Regions from separate parts of the Paenibacillus sp. O199 genome, predicted to be linked through region 2. Evidence: riboswitches for the same ligand, from Rfam matches in the RefSeq annotation. Region 2 holds a riboswitch; each other region holds the start of a gene.
The links. A riboswitch is a leader RNA that binds a small molecule or an ion and turns the genes downstream of it on or off. The one in region 2 is predicted to bind S-adenosylmethionine.

Region 1: another riboswitch for S-adenosylmethionine. It lies ahead of metA (homoserine O-acetyltransferase MetA); the one in region 2 lies ahead of A6049_RS24005 (amino acid permease).
Region 3: another riboswitch for S-adenosylmethionine. It lies ahead of A6049_RS18685 (methionine ABC transporter ATP-binding protein); the one in region 2 lies ahead of A6049_RS24005 (amino acid permease).

The regions. Positions count from the first base shown of each region.
Region 1 covers NZ_LGRP01000004.1:260,190-266,744, forward strand. Annotated here, with positions in the region: gene A6049_RS08515 (phosphodiester glycosidase family protein) at 1-284, shown strand, start outside; gene A6049_RS08520 (MOSC domain-containing protein) at 314-1,009, shown strand; gene A6049_RS08525 (ROK family protein) at 1,081-1,959, shown strand; gene A6049_RS08530 (HRDC domain-containing protein) at 2,143-3,144, shown strand; gene corA (magnesium/cobalt transporter CorA) at 3,237-4,172, opposite strand; SAM riboswitch class I at 4,626-4,750, shown strand; gene metA (homoserine O-acetyltransferase MetA) at 4,985-5,902, shown strand; gene A6049_RS08545 (aminotransferase class I/II-fold pyridoxal phosphate-dependent enzyme) at 5,927-6,555, shown strand, end outside.
Region 2 covers NZ_LGRP01000022.1:28,078-34,632, forward strand. Annotated here, with positions in the region: gene A6049_RS24000 (Ger(x)C family spore germination protein) at 1-1,046, shown strand, start outside; SAM riboswitch class I at 1,112-1,214, shown strand; partial or broken gene A6049_RS24005 (amino acid permease) at 1,309-2,562, shown strand; gene mmuM (homocysteine S-methyltransferase) at 2,607-3,590, shown strand; gene A6049_RS24015 (PQQ-binding-like beta-propeller repeat protein) at 3,756-4,907, opposite strand; gene A6049_RS24020 (hypothetical protein) at 4,941-6,137, opposite strand; gene A6049_RS24025 (hypothetical protein) at 6,173-6,406, opposite strand; gene A6049_RS24030 (ABC transporter permease) at 6,546-6,555, opposite strand, start outside.
Region 3 covers NZ_LGRP01000012.1:86,334-92,888, forward strand. Annotated here, with positions in the region: gene A6049_RS18670 (DUF2167 domain-containing protein) at 1-380, shown strand, start outside; gene A6049_RS18675 (MetQ/NlpA family ABC transporter substrate-binding protein) at 566-1,402, opposite strand; gene A6049_RS18680 (methionine ABC transporter permease) at 1,482-2,141, opposite strand; gene A6049_RS18685 (methionine ABC transporter ATP-binding protein) at 2,142-3,176, opposite strand; SAM riboswitch class I at 3,304-3,445, opposite strand; gene A6049_RS18690 (Cthe_2314 family HEPN domain-containing protein) at 3,576-4,304, opposite strand; gene A6049_RS18695 (COX15/CtaA family protein) at 4,517-5,455, opposite strand; gene A6049_RS18700 (thioredoxin family protein) at 5,758-6,102, opposite strand; gene A6049_RS18705 (DUF2515 family protein) at 6,246-6,555, shown strand, end outside.

The sequences.
Region 1 (6,555 bases), on a different contig from region 2:
TTGCCGTAAATCCAACGAGTGAGGGCTTCAAGGATACCAAAATTCTCAATGCCTCCGGCGCAAGAAGCGGTATAGCCATAATGGCCGACGGTTCGGTTATGTTGGCTACCGTGTCAGGAGCGACGATCAAAGAATGGGCTGCTGTCATGCAGAAGCTTGGTGCCAAGGAGGCAATGAACCTGGATGGTGGTGCATCTTCTGGCATGTATGCTGGCGGCAAAATGCTTACTTCCCCGGGCCGCTTGTTAAGTAATACACTTGTTTTTGGTGGCTCTGTTCGTTAAAAGAAAGCTAATATGGGAGGTAGGATCAGATGACACTCACACATAACCGGAAGCCAGATGAAAGCAAAACGGCGGTATTAGCTGTAAACGTAGGGCAACTTCAGGCCTTGCCTGGCCAGAAGCGCGAAGTGATGAGCGGCATTGTGAAACATCCCATATCCAGCCCGGTCTTCCTGTCATTCACCGGAATGACAGGGGATGCCCAGGCGGATCTCGAGCATCATGGTGGGCCTGATAAGGCAGTTTGTGTATACGATTACAGTCGTTATCCGGCGCTTGAACAACTGTTGGATCGCAAGCTGAACTGGGGAGCTTGTGGAGAAAACCTGACAGTTGAAGGCTGTATGGAGGAAGAAGTCCGGATTGGTGATGTGTATGAATTGGGGGAAGCCACGGTACAGGTCAGCCAGCCAAGACAGCCTTGCTTCAAGCTTGGTGCAAGGTATGATTACAAAGAATTGCCTGTTTATTTTCAGGATAGCGGGCATACCGGATTTTATTTTCGGGTGTTGCAAGAGGGTGAGGTAACTCCTTCTGCAATATTCAGACGAATAAGCACGGACCCTGCATCAATGACCATTCTGGAAGCCAATCGAATTATGCATCAGGGGAAGCAGGATGCCGTTGCTATGCGTGCTTTGCTGGCCATTCCAACGTTAGCCGACAGCTGGAAGCAGACCTTATTGAAGCGATTGGCCAAGCTCGAAACTGCTGAACAGGATTAATTCATGTCCTCGTTTAGAGAACAGATTCGAAGATCCATTTTAATTTTAAACTACTTGGGAGAGTGACTAACATGACGATTTTAGGCGCAATTGAAGCTGGAGGAACCAAATTTGTATGTGGTATCGGTACGGAAGAAGGAGAAGTTCTTGAGCGCGTAAGCTTTCCAACGACGACACCGGAAGAGACGATGGCTCAAGTAATCGCTTTTTTTGAAGGTAAAGGTATTGAAGCTTTGGGTGTAGGTTCATTTGGTCCAATTGATCCGATTGAAGGAAGCCCGACCTATGGTTACATCACAACAACACCCAAACCGCATTGGGGTCAGTATAACCTGATTGGTAAGCTCAAGGAGCACTTTGATGTACCGATGACGTTCGACACGGATGTAAACGGTGCTGCGCTTGGGGAAGCAACCTGGGGGGCTGCACAAGGCCTGGATAGCTGTCTGTATATTACTGTCGGAACGGGTATTGGTGCAGGCGCAGTTGTAGGTGGCAAAATGGTCCATGGATTGTCACATCCAGAGATGGGACACATCATTGTACGCAGACATCCTGAAGATACGTATGAAGGGTTCTGTCCGTATCATGGGGACTGTCTGGAAGGGCTTGCCGCAGGTCCTGCCATCAATAAACGTTGGGAGCAACCGGCTTACGAACTGCCAGCCGATCACAAGGCCTGGGAGATTGAAGCACATTACCTGGCGCATGCTCTGATGAATTATGTATTGATCCTCACACCTCAGAAAATTGTAATGGGTGGCGGTGTGATGAAGCAGGAGCATCTGTTCCCAATGGTTCGCAGCAAACTGCAGGAATTGCTCGCTGGATACGTTCAGCATCCTGCACTTCAGTCCGAAATTGACCAGTATGTCGTTTCACCGGGACTTGGCGATAACGCAGGACTGTGTGGTTCGCTTGCGTTGGCCAAATTGGCTTTGAACAAGTAAATGGCTTTACAAACAAGCAGTTGACGAATTTTTCCATTGTGGTAATATTATGAGCAACAGCATAGCACGGTTAATGAGGAAGCACCTCTCTTGCATGGATTTTGCAGGAGAGGTGTTTTTTTGTTGCTTAATTTAGCACAAAACAGACTGTGTCGAGCTGAACTATTGAAGGAGGGACAAGAAATGGAAGTCATTTTCATGAACAGATTATCCAGAATGTCAGGTCAGAATGAAGAGCATGCGCAGTTGTGGATCGGTGAAGAAGAAGGAGCGTGGCATCTGGGATGGAGCCGATATGAGGAAGGAGATCGAACGGATGACATCTGGTATGCTGGCAGTTCGTGGGACGAGCTGTTACATGTTTATCGTCATCAGTTAGCCATACAGATGGGCGAAGGATATCGTCCGTTGCTGCAGGGTATGTTTCACGAAAATGATGATTTGAAGTCGCGCAGTTATGGCGGTCAACGTCTTCATTGTTACAGTGAATTATATGGCAATGAGGGGCTGTATATGGACCTATGCATATGGCGCAGGAAGAGAGCAGCGTCTGACCGGAAGGCCCCCTATTTTATTGCAACAAACCGGTTGTTACGCATGATCAGTGCATTTGTTCCACAAACCATCGATGAATTGATGCAACTGCCTGGCGTAGGAGAGAGCAAGGCTTCCGAGTACGGAGCTGAATGGTTGGAGCTTACGAATGGACTGGAACGTTCCACATCTTTTCCGCTAGAGTGGGTGTACTCGGTTCTGAAGGAACAAGAATATGAGAGCTGGTTGTACAAACAGAGAGAGCAGAAATACAAGCAGGAGCTAGACAGATTTACCACACGGAAGCAGGTACTTGAAGGGATGAAAGAAGGATATACGTTAGAGGAGATCGTGAATCGTTCCGGATTGTCCCGTCGGGAGCTAATTGAACTGTTAGAGGCACTGGATTTGGAGGGGTATGACACAGATTGTCTACTCGATGCGGAGCTTGCTGTCATGCCCGAAGAGGAGCAAGAGGCGGTATGGAGCGCCTACGAGGAGCTGGGAGATACGTTTCTGAAGCCCGTGTTACATAAGGTGTATGGAGAAGAGAAGCCTGGCGGGAGCAATCTGGAGCAGGTCTACGAAAGACTGCGCATGATTCGCATCCGGTTTCGTCGTCACACAGAGACAGAGCAGAATGCAGGCTAGATTGGAAATAGGACGTTAGTTGTCATACAATAAACTAATTATAAAAAAAGACGAAGCGTCTCCAAAAGTGGAGCGCTTCGTCTTTTGCTATTTCAAACCCAATCTTTTTTGCGGAAAATAAAGAACATGCTTAGGCCCAGCGTAACCATTAGGCCAATAACCACGAAATAACCATATTTCCAGTCCAACTCAGGCATGTTCGTGAAGTTCATCCCATAGATGCCAGTGATAACGGTCAGCGGCATGAACACCGTGGTAATGGCGGTGAACACACGCATAATTTCATTCGCCCGGTTGGCGATACTGGATTGGTAAGCTTCTCGTAAGTTCCCCATCAGGTCGCGATAAGTCTCAAAGGTTTCGGATATTTTAACAGCATTCTCATAAATGTCACTGAAATACTTTTGCAGTTGATCATCAATAAGACGCAGATCTTTTTTATTGAGTGTGTTAATGACCTCTTTCTGAGGTCCCAGCACTTTCTTCAGCCACAAAATCTCACTGCGCAACCCGATGATCTCATTCAGATGAGACTTCTTGGTATGCATCAGAATGTCTTCTTCTAGTTTCTCGATACGCGCTTCAATTCGGTCACCTACGGTGAAATAATTATCAACAATCAAGTCAACCAGCAGATACAGCAGCTTATCCGGCGTACTGATTTCCTGTTCCCATAGGATCGGTTTCAATGTCCGCAATTCGCTGACTTTCTGTTTGGTAACACTGATAATAAAGTGTCTGCCAAGGAACAAGTTGACGGCACGTAAAAAAATCTCTTCATCATCAAAACGAATGCTATTAATAACAATAAAATAATGGCTCTCATAAATTTCAATCTTCGGACGTTGTTCTTCGTCACTCAAACAGTCTTCCACGGCCAGATCATGCATCATGAACAGCGGTTGAAGTACCGCCAAATCGTCTACGTCGGCATCAATCCAGTAAAACCCCTCCGCTGGTGGAGTCAGCGCCTGCTGAATGTCGTCCACCGGAATAAATACACCGTTATTTACCAACCGGATTTTCATTATTCATCTACTCCTTCTGCACCCGCCAAATGGGCGGATTTCATCAATATGGGCGCAAAAAGAACAGATCAGCCGGTCGGCAGCGGAGCCTGGAAGTCAGGACTGCGTTCGCTCTATAATCAAACGGAAGTAACGTCCCGCTGCCGGCATGCTGATAACAATTCTCTATGCAGTTTGTCGGAATTCGGCTGCCAGTCAGGCCTCGGGTCGCCATCCATTGAATATGTCACCTCTCACATAAGGGTTTATAACACTTGTCTAGTATACCGCTGGTACAGGGTCCTTTCAAGCGCAAAAATGTGTCGATTTCGCGCCCTGGAGCAGTGTATGACAACGGATGATGAACGGTTCCGATCCTGAGGAACAGACATTGAACTACACCTTGACGTGAGGGGATTAATGTCTTAAAGTAAAAGGTGAACCACACTAGTATTTACAATTGAATAAAGCGAAATCTTATCAAGAGTAGGTGGAGGGACTGGCCCGATGAAACCCGGCAACCGGCGGTATACCGCACGGTGCTAATTCTTGCAGCGACCAAGTGTCCAAGTGACACTGTTGTAACTGAGAGATGAGAGAGGCGCATATCTATTTACATATGACCTTTCTCGGAATCCGAGGAAGGTCTTTGTTATATGCACCGACTTCTCAGCAGTGATTTTCGCTAAGGAACTTGAGCTTGCCGCCAGCAATGTGGTTGCAATTCAGCGCCTGCAGGCAAGCTCATGGCAGCCTATAACTGTACGGATGCGAATCGTATCGATTCCGCAGTGGCTGCATCTATTTATGCACAAGGAGGAGTTAGAAACACCATGCCAATCAAAATTCCAGACACACTGCCTGCCAAGGAAGTACTTGCAGGAGAGAACATCTTTGTCATGGACGAGACATCTGCTTACCAGCAGGACATTCGTCCACTACGTATCGCTATATTAAACCTGATGCCCACAAAGGAAACGACAGAAACACAATTGCTTCGTCTGGTGGGTAACACACCAATTCAGGTAGATATCGTTCTGGTTCATCCGAAGTCTCATACGTCCAAGAATACTTCCCAGGAATATTTGGACTTGTTCTACAAAACCTTTGATGAGATTGAACACCGCCGTTTTGACGGCATGATCATTACAGGCGCTCCTGTAGAGCAAATGGATTTTGAAGACGTGAACTATTGGAAAGAAATCCAGGAGATCTTCGAATGGACCAAAACCAATGTGACTTCGACCATGCATATATGTTGGGCTTCCCAAGCGGGTTTATACCATCATTTTGGAGTTCCCAAAGTTCCGCTGGATGAAAAATGTTTTGGCGTATTCTCACATACGATCAACAGATCCAATGTGCAGTTGCTGCGCGGATTTGATGAAGTATTCAACGTCCCGCATTCCCGCCATACGGAAGTGCGACGTGAAGATATTGAAAAAAACGAAAACCTTGAGATATTGGCTGAATCTGAGGAAGCGGGTATTTTCCTGGTTGCTACCAAAGACGGCAAACAGATTTTTGCAACCGGACATGCTGAGTATGACCCTCTTTCATTGAAATGGGAATATGACCGTGATGCAGCTAAAGGCATGGACATTGCGCTGCCTAGACATTATTTCCCGAATGACGATCCTTCCCGTGTTCCCCCGGCCACTTGGCGGGCACATGCAAACTTATTATTCTCTAATTGGCTCAATTACTATGTGTATCAAGAGACACCTTACGATATTGGTCCGCAAATCTAATCGACATTACAGGAGGATGCTGCAATGGAAGACAATAAGTTGAAAATCGAAAGTCGATTGGCCCAAATTGGGTCTATCAATGAACCGGTAACGGGCGCCATTAATTTTCCGATCTATCAATCCACTGCGTTTCGCCACCCAAAGCTTGGACAAAGCACGGGATTTGATTATATTCGTACGACCAATCCAACCCGTAAAGTGTTGGAAGAAGCAGCGGCAGCGTTGGAATCCGGTGATGCAGGTTTTGCCTGTAGCTCCGGCATGGCTGCTTTGCAAACGATTTTCGCTTTATTTGGACAAGGGGATCATCTGATTGTATCGCTGGATCTGTACGGCGGAACGTATCGTTTGCTTGAACGCATCCTGTCTCGATTTGGTGTGACAGCAAGTTATGTAGATACCAATGACCTGGCAGCTCTGGAAAGTATTCGTCAACCGAATACAAAAGCGGTATTTATTGAGACACCAACCAATCCACTAATGATGATTACGGATGTGGAAGCGGTATGCTCCTGGGCCAAGAGCCATAACTTGCTGACCATTGTGGATAATACACTACTGACTCCATTCTTCCAGCGTCCAATTGAACTCGGTGCTGATATCATCATCCATAGTGCCACGAAGTATCTGGGTGGTCATAATGATGTACTTGC
Region 2 (6,555 bases):
TGAATGAACAGGGTGGACACTATCCGAAAAGGAATAATATCACAGCTACGGTTCAGATTGTTCCTAAGGGATCATCCAAGGAAGAGAGCCAGCAAGGATCCCCTGGAGCAGGGAAGTCCTATTTTAACGAACAATTAACAGGCGATTCAGTTATACAGATATTTCGTCAGTTCTCTCTGAGAAGAGACCGGCCGCTGATTGGACATCATCTGAAAGTCATCGTGGTGTCCTCCGAGGTGGCCCGGAAATTCAGACTGGATCAACTGCTTGATTTTGTGTTGCGTGATAATGATATTCGGCCAAGCTGTCTGGTTGTTGTCAGTGATCGCAGGGCACTGGATGCATTGACGTCCAACGATCCCAGTGAGATTCCTTCATTCTACCTTACCGGACTTGTGGACAATGTGTATCGTACCAATAAAATTCTGCCACCAGTGTCACTCGCCAAATTGGATGCAACCATGCAATCGGGGTCGAGCTATTTGCTGCAAAATGTCATCTCCTATGAGGGGGAACACAAGTTTTCGGGAGCGGCCATTTTTAGCGGGAAAACGAACCGATGGATCGGAAGTCTGAATCAGACGGACATGGAGGGACTATCCTGGGTACAAGGAAAAGCGAAAGGTGGAGTCGTTAAGACGTATACACACAAAGACGGCAGCACTATAACCTACGAGATTAAACACATAAAATCGAAAATTATTCCCACAGTTAAGGGCGACGATATTTCATTTCATGTTCAAATTGAATCAGACGGCTGGTTTATGGAAAATTGGACAGCTCCGGAAGCGCATGGTTCTGAGCATTATCTGGATGGTCTGGAGAAGGACTTCGGTCATATGGCTGAACAACAGGTAGATCAATTGCTTCACAAAATGCAGGATGTCTACAAGGTGGATGCAGCAGGGTTTGGCGATAAGCTGCGAATCAAATATCCACGGGTATGGAAGAAAATTAAAAATAACTGGGACGAAACGTTTAGTGAAATTCCAATCACGTATGATATTAAAGTTAAAATCACAAATCAGGGATCATCGACGGAATAAGAGAGACGTTTCTTTTTAATAGTTGACACAAGCATGATAGATCGCTATTTTTATAAAAAATCATTTTCTTATCCAGAGAGGTGGAGGGACTGGCCCTTAGAAACCTCAGCAACAGATCTGAAGGATACTGTGCTAATTCCAGCGGGTGAACAGCCTGATAGATAGGAGCGTTTGTTTTTATTTGTCAGTAACGGCGCACTCTTCAGGAAGAGTGTGTCTTTTTGTTTTGTTGTTTTCTGGATGAAGAAGTAGGGGAGCAGACATGAATAACAACAAAGATACAGGGCATTTTCAGCGCAAAATGCAGGCACGTCATGTAATCATGCTCTCACTTGGTGGTGTCATTGGTACAGGTCTTTTTCTTAGTTCGGGTTATACCATCCAGCAGGTAGGACCGATCGGTACCATTCTGTCTTATCTGATCGGAGCGATTGTCGTCTAGCTGGTCATGCTCTGTCTAGGTGAACTTTCTGTTCATATGCCAGAGACAGGGGCGTTTCATAGCTATGCGGCAAAATATATTGGACCAGCAACAGGATACACTGTAGCCTGGTTGTATTGGCTCACTTGGACGGTTGCCCTCGGTTCCGAATTTACAGCGGCCGGGCTGTTGATGCAGCGCTGGTTTCCTTCAGTGAATGTTTGGATCTGGAGCACATTGTTTGCTCTTATGATCTTCCTGTTCAACGCGCTGACCGTCAAATTTTTTGCGGAATCGGAGTTCTGGTTTTCCGCAGTTAAAGTCCTTGCAATTTTAGTCTTCATTATTCTTGGGGGCGCAGCCATGTTCGGTATTATTCCAATGGCAGATTCGGAACCTGCACCGTTTCTATCCAATATTACAGCATCTGGTTGGTTCCCCAATGTGGCTACTGCGATACTAATGACGATGCTTGCCGTAAACTTTGCGTTCTCGGGTACCGAATTGATTGGGATTGCTGCCGGGGAAACAGAGAATCCGGAGAAGACGATTCCAAAAGCGATCCATACCACACTGTGGCGTTTAATTATCTTTTTTATCGGAACGATTATTATTCTCTCGGCCTTGTTGCCTATGTCGGATGCCAGTGTATTGGAAAGTCCGTTTGTAGCGGTAATGGAGCGGGTGGGAGTACCCTATGCAGCAGACATTATGAACTTTGTTATTCTGACGGCGATTCTCTCTGCTGCCAATTCGGGCCTCTATGCATCTTCACGGATGCTCTGGTCTCTGGCTGACAAGAGAACGATCTCTCCGTGGTTTGCCAAGTTGACCAAACGCGGAGTACCATTGAATGCGCTTCTGATTAGTATGGTGGGTGGTGCACTGGCTCTGCTGTCCAGCATCATTGCGCCAGGTACCGTGTATATTACACTGGTCTCCATTTCAGGTCTGGCTGTCGTTGCGGTATGGATGAGCATCAGTGCTTCACAGTATATGTTCCGCAGACAGTATATCCGGGAAGGACATGCGGTCAAAGATCTTGTCTATCGTACGTCACTGTATCCAGCGGTGCCTATTATCTCGTTTATATTGTACAGACTAATCCCATAGAACAGATCCTGCGTGAGTATCCGGTCATGATTCTGGATGGAGCGCTGGCCACGGAACTCGAACAGCATGGGTGTGATCTGGATGATCCACTATGGTCGGCTCGTGTATTGCTCGAGAATCCAGATGTTATCGTTCAGGTCCATGCGGATTATTTCCGCGCAGGAGCCGACTGTGCAATTACATCCAGTTATCAGGCGACGGTGGAGGGGTTCCGCAAGAGAGGAATCGGCGAGCAAGCAGCGTTGGACCTTATTCGCAAGACGGTGGAACTGGCTGCACAGGCGAGAGATGACGTATGGGCAGAAGTGCAGGACGGGGGATTTGAAAACACGGCAGTCAAACCGGAGGGCAATCTGGTATTCGGAACGGCACAACAAACGTCTGATGTCTTGGAGACAGGGGTCTTGGCTCGGCCACGACCGATGGTTGCTGCATCCGTTGGGCCCTACGGCGCTTATCTAGCTGATGGATCGGAGTATGTCGGTCACTACGGCGTGTCGGATGAGACGTTGGCTGCATTCCATCGTCCGCGTATGGCGGCGCTGATTGAAGCGGGTGCTGATATTCTGGCGTTTGAGACGATTCCTTCGTTGCAGGAAGCACAGGTGCTGGTTGATTTACTGAAGGAGTTTCCTCATGCGTATGCCTGGTTATCTTTTTCTTTAAAAGACGGGACGGCAATCAGCGAAGGCACGCCGATTGAGACATGTGCACGATTGTTTGGTTCCGAGCCGCAGATTGCTGCGATTGGCCTGAACTGTGCTCCCATGGAAGTGGTGACAGAAGCCGTAAGTATTCTCAGCCGTGCCAGCGACAAACCTGTTATTGTGTATCCGAACTCGGGAGAAGTATACGATGCTGCAACGAAGACGTGGAGTGGACAGGGAACGTGTGGCAGTATGAGTGATGCTTCGGAACAGTGGGTTGCTGCGGGTGCAAAAATTATTGGCGGCTGTTGCCGCACGACGCCACATCAGATTGGTGAACTTGCAAAGAAGTGGCGGAATTAAAAGACTTGATGTAGAGTTGTACCCCGAAAAGCTAGAGATACAACCAAATATAAAGAAGCCCTCACGACCCATTACTGGATTGGTGAGGGCTTTTTCAGTGTGATTTAGCGTTAACATCAACATGAGGACATTCCTCTTGTGATGCTTTTGATGCTTCTGATTATGCTATTTAATTAACTGAGTGCTAACTAAGGTACGACCTTCGTCGCTTAGGATGTACAGACCCGTTGTGTTATTGAGAAATAGACGTTCCTTATGAAGATCAAATTCGCCATTTTTGTAAGTGTACAAAACCTTCAGGTTGTTTGTGTCCATAATTATTAGTTCTAGTTCATCTGCGTCATTCTTTTCAGATTTAAACATCAAACTTGTGCCATCCAAAGCCATATTGGGATATGATACTGGCAGGTATGCCTTCTCAGCAATTAATCTACCTGAAGATGAATATAGCTTGATTCGTTTATTTTTATAATCCACAAATATAAAACGACCTTTCAATGCAAAAAGCTCTGTTGAATATTCCTTATAAGGAAGTTGTTTTGTCCAGTTTAGCTGCCCTATGCTGTTGTAGCCTTTAAGCGTTATTGTTTTTTTGTAGATATTATAATGCAGGAATGTGCCGTCAGATAGACTCTTAATCCCATTGTAACCTTTACCACCAGTAATCGTTTTAATTTTTTGTCCGCTGGTCAGGCTAATCAAGTAAAAATCGGGATTATCGCCAAATTTACTGCCGACAATCACATCACCATGAATCTGCTGCATAAAATATGGAACCTTGAACTTTCGACTTAAATTTCCACTAGCATCGTAATAGTAGAGTACATTGCTTTTATTATCATGGGAGACTGAAATCAAATATAGACTTCCATTTTCGCCTGGAATGGCTGATTCAGCCGAGTATAGTCTCCAATCTTCTGGCGGCCCGGGCAGAGGTGCTGTCCAACGGATCTGACCTGTGGCTATATGCTTGGCACTCACTTGATTATCGGCAAAAATAAACATGTATCCATCATCGGAAAGCGTGTACTCGTCGTCCGTTGGAATCGACCAAAGGAGCTCCCCTGTTTTGGCATCTACACTGTCGATATAATAATCATTATTCTTGTCTACTTTAGTTACGAGAAGACTTTCATTCCCCATGGCATCTGTAACACTCTTCATTGAATATGAGCTTGTTGCACTCTGTCCACCGTTGGTAATATCATACCCCCATTGGAATTGCAGCAGATCTTTAGCCAGAGCTGGCTCGGATGGGATTGCAAGGAAGAAGCATAGGCTGGCTATAAGCCAATAGTTGATTCGCTTTAAACTCATGATTGGTAGACTCCTTATGTAATGTTCTCTGGATTATGGAAGTAACTGATACTTTCTTATCGTCTGCCCGTCGGAAGGCAGGAAAAATAATTCATTTTGCTTATTGAGGAACAATTCATCTTGATTAAACCTTACATCGTTCCAATCGTTCTGTGTCACCCGATAGAGCTCTCTCAGATTATTTGAATCTCTAATCACGAGTTCTATTCCCTGTTCCGTGTATTGGATGTACATAAAACTCTGTAAATCGATTGCCATTTTCAGAGGGCTATTTGGATCACCTTGCATGTAGAAGGGATTTTCATTGACTCCTGTAATGAATTTTCCATCCGAATTCATAAGCATGATATTGCCTGCGGTTTGTTCCAGATACAGCACACGATTATGGATGATAAATATCTGGGGAGGCCCTTTTTTAAAAGAAAAATCATACTTCCATTTCAAAGCTCCCGTAGGCGAGTACGCCCTCAACTCAAGTTCACGGTTATTGATAAACTTCCGGGTTATTAGGGTTCCATCGTCCGTAACCCTATTCCCGTAGGGCAAGGTTGTTTCATTGGTCAGCACCGTTAGCTTCTTACCTGTAGAAAGATCAAAAACATGAGTATACGGACTTTTGTTGCCCGGTTGACCTAAAATAAATTTGCCTTCTATTGTGTAGTATTGCATATAGGGGAGAACAAGCTTTTTGCTTCGATGTCCCTGTTCATCATAATAATAAAGAGTTATATATTTGTTTTTGTGATAAGTAAAAGAATAAACTGTTCCGTTTTTGGTGAAATCTGAGGACTGACCTTCACGAAAGTAAGGGTTTATTGAGGACCATATCGGTTTACCGGTTGTCAGATCCGAGACCGTAATAATATCATCAAATCTTTTTTCATAGTCATCAGTTTCAGCAGGTTTGAAAGTATACATGTAACCATCACTGGTTGAACCATAATCAGATTCTGGCTTGGACCATCGGATGTCCCCGGTTTCACCACTAATGTTCTCCACATATATGAGGTCCTCATTCACAACCTTTCTCACCAGAATGTTTAGGTTGCCGGATGAATCCAGTCTGAAGTAATGCGGAGTGAATCCATCCCCCCATTGGCCAGAATCGACCTGCTTGACCCATTCAAGTTGTGGCACGGTCTTAGCCCAGGCCGAAGGCGTGCCAATCGACAACAATCCTACACTCAGGATGCTGATTAATAAACAAATTCGAATACAAAACCATTTCAAAATAAACAGCCCCTTAACAAAGATCGAGGTCAAACTTAATCTGGACCTACCGTTTCATTTTTAATATCCTGCACCAACCGTATGATCTCCGCAACACCTAGTAACAATAGTCCTGCTATAATACCGTTCATCATAACTGGAAGAGCCAAAGACCATTGAAAGCCATTGAACTCATTTTGCCCAACGAGGATACCGGCAATAATGGATAGAATGATGCTAATCCAAGCGATCCACTTCAACAATTTACTCGTTTTATTTTTGTTGTACAAAGAAATTAACTCCTTTACCATAGTATGCCATTAAGTCTATCATATCTATCATTGCTAGGTATATAGGACTATTTTTGTGTCGGATTTAGAGTTTTGTTGAAATATATTGTCATGTGTTTTAATGTCTGTCTGCTGCATATTATTCAATA
Region 3 (6,555 bases), on a different contig from region 2:
TTGAAAGCTCCGTGCTTAACCAGCTCAACGTGATCAAAGGAAATACCTATGAAGAGTTTGATGCATCCGTAGACAAAAAATCAGAACTTGGCCTGACCAGTCTGATTCTCGGTGGTGCTGGTGTAGCTGTAGCTAAGAAAGTTGGATTATTGCTTTTACTTAAGAAAGGATGGTTTGTCATCGTGGCCGCTATTGTTGGTGCTTTCGGATGGATTCGTCGCAAGCTGACCGGCCGCAAAAAAGATGCTGACCCAGGAGATCAGAATTCGCTATCTCCTGCAGAGGAAGCTTACCAACAGCATGCTGCTGGACAGGAGTCCGCAGGCTCTGATAGCCAACAGACAGATGGACATTCAGATACTGATCCGAATAAACGTTAAGCTTATAAGTAAAGCACTTATAGTATTCCTACATCGAAGTGCTCTTACCTCAAAACGTTCTCTTTAACATGATGTACAAAACAAAAAGCCCTGCATTCTCCATAAAGAGAATGCAGGGCTTTCTTTAGTAGTTCCATAACAAGTGGAGCCGAGTATACAATATATTTTCAGCTTAATCGTTCAGCTTAAAACGCCGGTTCTACAGCACCTTGATAACGTTCTTTGATGAATGTTTTAACCTCTTCGGAATGCAGGGCTGCAGCCAGTTTTTGAATGGCATCTGCATCTTTGTTATCTTCACGGGATACGAGGATGTTTGCATAAGGGTTACCTTGAAGATCCTCAATCAGCAGTGCATCCTTCTCTGGGTTCAGATTGGCTTCCAGCGCGTAGTTGGCGTTAATGAAGACCAGGTCTGCTTCATCCAGTTGACGAGGCATCATGGCTGCATCCAGCTCGATGATATTCAGATTTTTCGGATTGGCTGTAATATCCTGAATCGTAGAAGTGATATTTGTGTTGTCTTTCAGCGTGATAAGTCCTTCTTTTGCAAGCAACAACAGTCCACGACCGCCGTTGGATGGGTCATTAGGAATGGCTACTTTTGCGCCGTCTTTCAACTCATCCAATGATTTGATTTTTTTGGAATAGCCAGCAAATGGCTCAACATGCACAGGTGTTACAGCAACGAGATGGAAACCACGTTCTTTGTTCTCTGTATCCAGATAAGGTTGGTGTTGGAAAAAGTTCGCATCCAGTTGTTTATCTTCAAGCTGTTGGTTCGGTTGAACATAGTCATTGAAAGTCACGATTTGCAAGCGAATGCCTTCAGCTTCGAGTTCAGGCTTGATGCTTTCCAAAATTTCTGCATGTGGTGTAGGGGATGCTCCCACTTTCAATTCTACGGTGCGCGGTGCGCCTCCAGCATTATCAGCGCCGCTGTCGGAATCCTTGTTGTTTCCGCAAGCCGCTAGAACCGCAATCAGCATAATACTAAGTAGAGCAAAAGACCATTTTTTCATGTGTAAAACCCCTTCTCCAATAAATTTTTTTGCATTTTGCCCCAAATCGATACCGAATCAGGTAAATGCTATATATGTGTTATTTCCTGGTGAACCATTTAACCAAACGATCGCCAGCCATCTGAAGCACTTGCACCAGAATGATCATAAATACAACGGATATAATCATAATTTCATTCTGATAACGGAAGTATCCGTAGTTGATTGCCAATGTTCCCAGACCTCCACCACCAACCATCCCCGCCATCGCCGTGTAGGAAACTAAGGTAACGATTGTAATGGTGATACCAGCTATCAGACCCGGCAATGCCTCTGGCAGAAGCACACGCCGTACAATCTGTCCGGTTGAAGCTCCCATCGCCTGTGCGGCTTCAATGACGCCACGATCCACTTCACGCAGTGTAGTTTCCACCAACCGGGCAAAGTATGGAGCTGCGGCAATGACGAGTGGTGGTATAACGCCCAATACTCCTGTAGCAGTGCCAACCAGTGAACGCGTAAACGGAATGAGTGCAACAATCAAAATGATAAATGGCACTGATCGCAGAATATTTACAATAAACGATAGTATCGTGTACACCACTTGAGATTGAAGCGAAGTCGACCTTGCCGTCATAAACAGCAATACGCCTAGCGGCAAACCAATGATTATCGTGAATAGGCCCGATGCTCCGAGGATTTGCAGTGTTTCAATTGAAGCCTTACCGATTTCTTCCCAACGTACTGTTGAAAAATCCATTTAACGAAGCACCTCCACATCAAGTCCCTGATCCACTAATTCTTTAATGGTGAGATTGATCTCATCTGACTGCCCCTCAAACCGAACGGTCAGCTGTCCATAGGGAACTTGTTTGATCGTTGAAATGGTGCCTTGCAAAATGGCGAAATCCACTCCTGTTTTGCGAACCGTTCTGGACAAAATCGCCTCATAGGTTTTATTGCCCAGGAAGGATATTTTCACAAGCTTAGAAGATCCATCCTTCTGTAATGAGACATCTGCACTCGCCAGAGCGGTCTCTTCTAATGCAATTCCCACCTCATGGTCCCGCATCATAAAGTCACGCGTAATGGCATGCTGCGGCTTGAGGAATACTTCCGTCACTGGCCCTTGCTCCACGATGCCTCCCTGATGGATAACCGCCACCTGATCACAGATATTCTGGATCACGTGCATCTCATGGGTGATTAGAACAATCGTGAGATTATACTTTTCATTGATATCCAGCAATAACTTCAGAATCGAATCAGTTGTCTGGGGATCAAGTGCCGATGTGGCCTCATCACACAGCAGCACGTTCGGATCACTCGCGAGCGCTCTCGCAATACCTACCCTTTGCTTCTGTCCGCCTGACAGCTGGGCCGGATATTTATTGCTGTGGTCCTCCAGTCCAACCAATGCGAGCATTTCCTTCACTTTTCGATCAATTGCAGCCTTGGGCGTATTAACGAGCTTTAAAGGAAAAGCCACATTGTCATATACCGTAGCTGAGGATAACAGATTAAAGTGTTGAAAAATCATGCCGATCTTACGCCGTTGTTGTTGCAAATCGGACTTATTGAGATCGGTTAGGTTGATTCCATCAACCCAAACCTCGCCTGCCGTGGGGCGTTCGAGCAAATTGATACAACGGATCAATGTACTCTTGCCTGCACCGGAATGACCGATAACTCCGAATATTTCACCCTTGCGGATATTCAAATTTAGTTCCGATAAGGCCGTCATACTTTTTGAGCCTTTACCGTACTTCTTGGTTAAACCTTTTAATTCAATCAAAATTACTGCTCCTTCCCACTGCCTACATGTATCTTTACCCGAATGAAAGGAAAACTCCCCTTTATCGTACAAAAAAAGAGCCCCTTTTGCAGAAACAAAAAGGGCTCTTCACGTGAAAGATTATACCTTCTCATCTGCCAAAATCGTGCCTTGCACCATTTTGTAGGAATTAGCACCTAACATCTATAAAGTATGACACAGCTGTCATGCAGTTATAAATCGGTTGCCGGGCTTCATCGGGCCTGTCCCTCCGCCGCTCTCGATAAGAAATATTTAATTTATAAGTTCAGTAGTAGTTATAATGTTAATGTCATAAATGTTAATTCCATCTAACTGTCGATCAGGAACTCAGTATAATCCAAGTATTCCGATTTGTCAAAGGCAAATATTACTATCCAATCAGTTCGTCGGTTGATTCATTACCTGCTTATGCCACTTCTCGTTGATGTAGCCATACGCTGCTTTTAACGTCTCACATACCATATCCACACCCTGCCGGAGTTCCAAGAGATGCTGATCCAGGTCTTCCAGCTTCACTTTCCCTTGCAAAGTCTGGTGCAGCTGCCACAGATCATCCTGCATTTCGGAATTCATGTAATGAATCTCCATGTTTCGCCGTTTGCGCAATTTGCTCATTGGCTCACGATAAGAGTCCTTGATCCGGATTAGTTCGTTAGCAAGAACATAATGCAGCTTATCATATCCGAACTGTCTTAATACGGTGAAATAAGAATAATGAGTTTTAACATTGGTTGTATTCAGCTCAAATATTTCATTCAACACTGTACCTAACTTATCCAAAATGGCAAAACATCGGATGAAGCCATCCTTATAAAAATAGACGTAACGGGCATACTCCGCTTTTTCTAATAATGTCATATCATCCGTAGAGCCCGCTTTGACTTTCTGACGGAAATGGGAAGCTGCAAAACAGCTTTGTTCCAATTCATCCAGCGAAGAGATCAGTCCCTGGGTCCATATATACAGTTTACGAAAATCATGGGTAGGATCATGGTCCACATGCATCTGTCGCTGAAATAGCTCAAGCGTATCCGCCATCGCTTCCATCGCGTCCTTTAGTATCCCTTCGTTCTTACGCGGCTTTTCACCCAGCAACGTTCGCAGCATATATAGCCTCCTCTTTCCACTCTGCAGATCATCAAATTAATAATAATTCATCATATTAAACTAAATCGGAATCAGAGTAAACGTATGACCGCTGCTTACAATAGGGTGCCCTGACACACCTGACATCAAACAAAGTTCACCTGTCCAATGATGTACATCATCGGATGGTGAACTTCACTGGATTATCCCTGAACTACAATAATTCGGATATATTAGAACCGATTAACGGGCCGATGCAACTTGTACACCAGGAAACTCATATAGGTTAATACACCGAACAAAATAGCAATATCAAGCATATGCGCCAGCGCCACGAACATATACACTTCCGGACGATTCATCGTGAGCATCAGTCCAAAACCAATAACCACTTGCAACAAAACCAGCACAACAGAAATGACGCCAAGTGCTCTTAATTCCGTGTTATCCGGATGTTTGCGATACGCAAAATGACCGAGGATTGCAATGACGATTACTAATGAAACAGCTGCCACCCGGTGAGCAAAAGCAACAGCTACGCCTCCCGAGAGCTCAGGAATAATCTGCCCGTTACAGAGCGGAAAACCTGAACAGCCTCCAGCAGAATCCGTATGGCTCACAAATGCTCCAGTATATACCACGAGGTACGTATAGATCGTGGAAAACCACACCAGATTTCGGAACCCTTTGCTGACTCGCGGATATCGATTCAGTCGTTCCAATCCACCATGGCGAGCTTCCTGCCGAATACCAAGCGCCATCATCAATGAGCTGGCAAAAGCAATTAAGGCAAATCCGAAATGCAGTGCCATGACTGCGGAAGATTGGGAGAATACGACGGCAAAAGCACCCATGATTCCCTGGACAATAACAAATATCAGTGTTAACAATGAAAACAATTGCAGATCACGGCGTGATTTGCCAAACCGCAAAAATGCTACAAAAGAGGCTATGGACAAAAGCCCTGCCAGTGCGCTGACGGCGCGGTGGGAAAATTCAATTAGTGAGGCAACAGTATGTGCAGGCACAAGTTTTCCGTTACATAAAGGCCATTCTGCGCCGCAACCGAGGCCCGATTCCGTTCGGGTCACAACGCCTCCGCCAAATGTGGCCAGAAACATGACAAGACAGGTTAATACGGTTAACCATTTAAACAAGGTTAAGTGTTTCAATTTTTTCTCACCCGCTGTTGGTTTAAGATGGCGAAGAACTACATCCTCCGCTTGATTCGATACTTTGACACTTATTTCACAACTAAATTCATTATACCGGATAAATGTGTCATTGACGCCGCGCTTTGTGACAAAATGTTAACGTCTGTCGAGAAGTTGACCCGCAGGTCATCGGTAAATATGTACATTATTACAACGTTAGTTTCTCCCGAAAACTCGGAAAATACAAACGCCACTTCCCTATTTCAAGAGAAATGGCGTTCATTTAATTATAACCTTTAACATGGTTAACCTGTCATGCTTTATTTATGAATCGTGTTATACACCTCAACTGCACGCTGCAGGAATTGCTCAATCTCTTCTCTCGACTTGCGCAGTTTGTTCACATAACGAACAAGTTCCCGGCCATCTGTGTAAGCTACAAAGCTGGGGATGCCGAGGATATTTTGCTCTTCGCTCACTGTACCCACCTGATCTACGTCGACCTCAACCAACTTCAGCTCACGAGCAAACTTTTCTTCAACTTCAGGCATAAACGGATCGATGTACTTGCAATCACCACACCAATCTGCCTTAAATACAGCTACAGTCAAACGCGGAGATTGGATTGCCACATCAAATTCCGGTTTCGATGTAATCTTTTCCATTACAACATCTTCCTTTCTATACCTTGTCTTATTCTCTAAGTGAAGCAAATTGCGGAGTGGAAGTCAAATATTCGGCGCATACTGACATCAACAGCTTCCTAAACTAAAAACGTAATCAGATTATAAAGAAAGGAGGTCATGTTATGACTTCCGTTAAATCGGATTCCTCCGAGCCTGCCCAACATGGGTCGATATTACAGATGGTTCGATCCATCCCAGGTGCGGCCCGGGAAGTGTGGAGGGGCAAACAGGCGGCTTGGCAGGCTTCTGCACAGCTTCGTCATCCCTTGCGTGATATGGCTTGGGACTCTGACATGGCTGCTACCTTACAAGCTGAAGTGGAGCGCCTGTTGCCTGGAAACGAGAGTTCTTTTGCCCGAAATACGCTCAGTGCACTGGTCTGTGAAGAGGACTGCATCATTCTGGAAGAAATCAAGACATTAACGCAAGAAA